2 regions of the Lachnoanaerobaculum sp. MSX33 genome follow, and region 2 is predicted to be linked to the other one. Evidence: a T-box and tRNA genes for the amino acid it is inferred to sense, from the RefSeq annotation. Region 2 holds a T-box; the other holds one or more tRNA genes.
What was found. The T-box of region 2 lies ahead of thrS (threonine--tRNA ligase). A T-box ahead of a tRNA ligase gene usually reads a tRNA of that ligase, here a tRNA-Thr.

Region 1 (2,466 bases), on a different contig from region 2:
CTGAAAAGTAAATATGAAATTAAAGGTATTTACTTTTTGGATACTATGGATATTGATATTTCTTCAACTCAGATAAGGGAATTGGCCGGAGGCGGAGAAAGTATTACAAAGTATGTTCCTGAGAGTGTTTGCAGATATATAGAAGAGAATAAAATATATGTTTGATTTTAGTCGAGAAAATATAGACCTTATAAAGGCTGATTTGAAGGATAAATTGCCGAAAAAAAGATATGAGCATACTCTTGGAGTGGCTTATACATCGGCCGCTTTGGCCATGCGCTATGGAGAGGATATTGTAAAGGCGGAACTTGCAGGTATTTTGCATGATGTTGCAAAAGGAGAGAAGGTTTCAAAACTCAAAGAGGATATGAAAGGATTTGACGATCCTTATACCGATAAAACTTATGTTGCTTTGGTGGCAGATAAAGCGCCTCAAATTCTTCATGCAATATACGCACCTTACTTAGCAAGAAAAAACTACAATATTAAAGATGAAGTTATCTTGTCGGCTATAAGATGGCATACAACAGGTAAAAGAGATATGAGTATGTTGGAAAAAATTGTATTTGTTGCAGACTATATAGAACCTAACAGAAAACAATTACCGGGTCTTGATGAGATAAGAAAACTTGCATTTGAGGATATAACTAAAGCGATAGGAAGAATTGCAAAATCAACTATTGAGTATTTGAGCAGTCAGGATATGTATATAGATAAGTTTACATATGAATTGAGAGATGAAGAGGTGTAGATGGAAATAAAAGAAATTGTAAAAAAGATTTATAATATAATTGATGACAAAAAAGGCGAATATATCAAGGTTATTGATATAACAAAAGTAAGTTCCGTAGCGGATTATTTTATAATAGCCAGTGCAAATAATGTAAATCAGGTTCAGGCTATATCTGATGAGATTGATTTTATTTTAGGTAGAGAAGGAATTGTTCCGCATGCTATAGAAGGAAATAAGAATGCAACATGGATGTTGCTGGATTACAGAGATATTGTTGTTCATATTTTCCTTAGAGAAGACAGAGCTTTCTATGATCTTGACAGAATCTGGAGAGACGGAATAGAAGTGGAAATGTAAAAAAGCTGCCGAAAGGCAGCTTTTTTAAGCTCGCGATCGGACTCGAACCGACGACCTACTCATTACGAATGAGTTGCACTACCAACTGTGCTACACAAGCATATATATGAATAAAGGAAGAGTTTCACTCTTCCTTTAATGACCAATCCGGGAATCGAACCCGGGTTTGCGCCGTGAGAGGGCGCCGTCTTAGCCGCTTGACCAATTGGCCCTTTAACGGGATATATACTTTTTGATGACCAATCCGGGAATCGAACCCGGGTTTGCGCCGTGAGAGGGCGCCGTCTTAGCCGCTTGACCAATTGGCCTTATAAATCGAGGTGACAAGATTCGAACTTGCGACCTCAGCGTCCCGAACGCTGCACTCCACCAAACTGAGCCACACCTCGAGATTTAAAGCAGGGGAAGAGGGGCTCGAACCCCCATTTACGGTTTTGGAGACCGTTGCTCTACCATTGAACTATTCCCCTCTGTAAGGTACTTTGATACTATACCAGTTAAGCTCTAATCTGTCAACTAAAAGTTTTTATTTTTTATAAAAAATTTGATTGAATTTTTTTGGATTCGTATTATAATCAAAGTAAATATTTGAAGGGGTGCTAATACGGCTGAGAGAGGTTTTTACCTTAACCCATAACCTGATCCGGGTAATGCCGGCGTAGGAAAGAAAAAGACTGCCGTAGAGCAGTCTTTTTTTGGAGGTAAATATGAATGCGAGTGTAGCTATACAGACATTACCTGAAGTATATGACAATGAAGAAATAGTAAGAATTGTAGATGAGGTAATAGCATATATAAAGAGTACAGGTTTGAAATATTATGTCGGTCCTTTTGAAACAACCATTGAGGGCGAATATGACGAACTTATGGATATTGTAAAGGAATGCCAACATGTGGCGATAAGAGCAGGTGCACCGGGGGTAATGGCTTATATTAAAGTAAGCTTTAAACCTGACGGAGACTTGCTTACAATAGACAGAAAGGTGACAAAACACCATACAGATGAAAAATAAAAGAGACAGTATATACCCGATCGGATTTGGTGTTTTATTTTTGTTGATCTGGCAGATGCTTTGCAGCCTACAAATAATACCGGGATATCTTATGCCTTCACCTGTGCAGATAGTAAGTGCATTGGTAGAAGATTTTTCATTACTCATGTATCATCTTTTGTATACGCTGCTTGAAAGTATGCTTGGACTGACAGTAGGAGTGCTACTGGGACTTTTATTTGCATTGTTAATGGACAGATTTTCAAAACTTTATAAAACCTTTTATCCGATTATTATTATCAGCCAAACGATTCCTACAATAGCAATTGCACCGCTTTTGGTATTATGGTTCGGATATGATCTTTTGCCTAAAATTATACTGAT
Region 2 (2,466 bases):
AAGGCTATGATGTAACTATTTTTGATGAAAAGAATACAATAGGCGGAGTGCTTCAGTACGGCATTCCTGATTTCAGATTGCCGAAGTCTTTAATGCAAAGATACTATGACAAGATGGAAAAAATGGGAATAAAGATAAGAAACAATACCGCAGTTGGCGGAGCTTTGGAGATAAAGGATCTTTTCAGAGACGGTTACAAGGCAGTATTTGTAGGTACCGGAGTGTGGAGAGCAAAGACTTTGGGTATTGCAGGTGAGAGTATGCCGAATGTACATTTCAGTGTAGACTACTTGGCAAATCCTGACGGACATAAGCTTGGAGACAGTGTTGCGATAATCGGTATGGGAAATGCCGCAATGGATGTGGCAAGAACGGCACTTAGAAGAGGTTCAAGAACGGTAAAGCTCTATGCCAGAAGTAAAAGAGTTGCAGCAAACTCCGTAGAGGTCGAGGCGGCCAAATATGAAGGAGCCGAGTTTATATTCGGTAAGGCTATTGAAGCCATTACATATGACGGTCCTGTATTTAAGACTGCAATATTTGATGAAGAAGATAATGTTATCGACTATGAAAAAGAACTCGACTATGTAGATGCAGATTCTACAATCATATCTGTAAGTAACGGACCTAAGAATAAACTTGTTCTTACAACAGACGGACTTAGAGCATCGGATAAGGGGCTTTTGATAGTTGATGAAAACTGCATGACAACGGTTGAAGGTGTTTTTGCGGCAGGTGATGTGGTTCACGGCTCAAAAACAGTAGTTGATGCAGTCGCTCAGGCAAAGGTTGCCGTAGAAGGTATGCTCAATTATTTGGAAAATTTATAAATAAAATACACTGAGACCTTGACAAAGGTAAAATCAAGTAATATTATATTGTGCATAAACGAAGAAGAGAAAAGTAGCATATGTGGAAATTACAGAGAGAGTTGGAGGCTGAGAGCAACTTATGGAAGTATATGTGAAGACCGTCTCGGAGTGGCTTTAATACAGCACGTTGATTACGTTATAATCAAATGAGGGATATATTTATATATCTGAATTAAGGTGGAACCGCGTCAATCGCCCTTAAACGAAAGTTTAGGGGCGATTTTTTATTATTGGAAATGGAGGAAATATGAAGATAACATTAAAAGACGGCTCAGTAAAAGAATATGAGAGCAAAAAAAGTATTATTGATATTGCTAAGGACATCAGTGAGGGTTTGGCAAGAAATGTTGTTGCCGGTGAAGTAAACGGTGTTATGCATGATTTAAGAGATGAAATTGAGAGTGATTGTGAGCTCAATCTTATTACATTAAAGGATAGGGAGGCACTCTCCGTTATAAGACATTCAGCATCGCATGTACTTGCTGAAGCTGTAAAAAGAGTTTTCCCGGATGCCAAGCTTGCTATCGGACCAAGCATTGCGGAAGGATTTTACTATGATTTTGACCATGAGCCTTTCTCAAGAGAAGATCTTGACAAGCTTGAGGCTGAAATGAAGAAGGTTATAAAAGAAGGTGCTCATATAGAGAAATTTGAGCTTCCAAGAGAAGAAGCCATCAAGTTTATGGAAGAAAGACAAGAGCCATATAAGGTAGAACTTATAAAAGATTTGCCTGAGGGTGAGAAGATATCTTTCTATAAGCAGGGAGATTTCACAGATCTTTGTGCAGGACCTCATCTTCAAAGAACAAAGGATATAAAGGCTTTTAAACTTATATCATCATCAATGGCATATTGGAGAGGTGATTCAAACAAGGCAAAGCTTCAAAGAATATACGGTACAGCCTATAATTCAAAAGAGGAGCTTGAGGCACATTTAAAGCATCTTGAAGATATTAAGCTTAGAGATCATAACAAGCTTGGAAGAGAAATGGAACTCTTTACAACTGTAGATGTAGTGGGTCAAGGACTTCCTCTTATGTTACCGAAGGGTACAAAGATGATTCAGAAACTACAAAGATGGATTGAGGATCTTGAGGACAATGAGTGGGGCTATGTAAGAACAAAGACTCCGCTTATGGCAAAGTCGGATCTTTATAAGATTTCAGGACACTGGGATCACTATCAGGACGGTATGTTTATTTTGGGAGATCCTCAGCATGACGGAGAGATTCTTGCACTAAGACCGATGACATGTCCGTTCCAGTATTATGTATACAAGAATACTCAAAAGTCATACAGAGATCTTCCATATCGTATGGGTGAGACTTCAACACTTTTCAGAAATGAAGATTCGGGAGAGATGCACGGACTTACAAGAGTAAGACAGTTTACTATTTCCGAAGGCCATAATGTAATAAGACCGGATCAGGCTGAAGAAGAGCTTCAAAGCTGTCTTAACCTTGCAATATATGTACTTGAAACACTGGGTCTTAGAGATGATGTAACATTCAGACTTTCAAAGTGGGATAAGGATAATAAGGAAAAATACCTTGGAGATGAGGCATATTGGGAAGGTACACAGGCGGCACTTAGA

Region 1: it has a tRNA-Thr gene. The T-box ahead of thrS (threonine--tRNA ligase) is inferred to sense a tRNA for this amino acid. The anticodon was not compared.

Annotation. Positions count from the first base shown of each region.
Region 1 covers NZ_AZXX01000071.1:21,797-24,262, reverse strand. The annotation lists gene nadD (nicotinate-nucleotide adenylyltransferase) at 1-165, shown strand, start outside; gene yqeK (bis(5'-nucleosyl)-tetraphosphatase (symmetrical) YqeK) at 158-751, shown strand; gene rsfS (ribosome silencing factor) at 752-1,090, shown strand; tRNA gene HMPREF1495_RS08040 (tRNA-Thr) at 1,118-1,190, opposite strand; tRNA gene HMPREF1495_RS08035 (tRNA-Glu) at 1,230-1,301, opposite strand; tRNA gene HMPREF1495_RS08030 (tRNA-Glu) at 1,327-1,398, opposite strand; tRNA gene HMPREF1495_RS08025 (tRNA-Pro) at 1,406-1,479, opposite strand; tRNA gene HMPREF1495_RS08020 (tRNA-Trp) at 1,490-1,560, opposite strand; TPP riboswitch at 1,673-1,772, shown strand; gene HMPREF1495_RS08015 (thiamine-binding protein) at 1,798-2,103, shown strand; gene HMPREF1495_RS08010 (ABC transporter permease) at 2,093-2,466, shown strand, end outside.
Region 2 covers NZ_AZXX01000086.1:20,204-22,669, reverse strand. The annotation lists gene HMPREF1495_RS10135 (FAD-dependent oxidoreductase) at 1-830, shown strand, start outside; T-box leader at 883-1,075, shown strand; gene thrS (threonine--tRNA ligase) at 1,120-2,466, shown strand, end outside.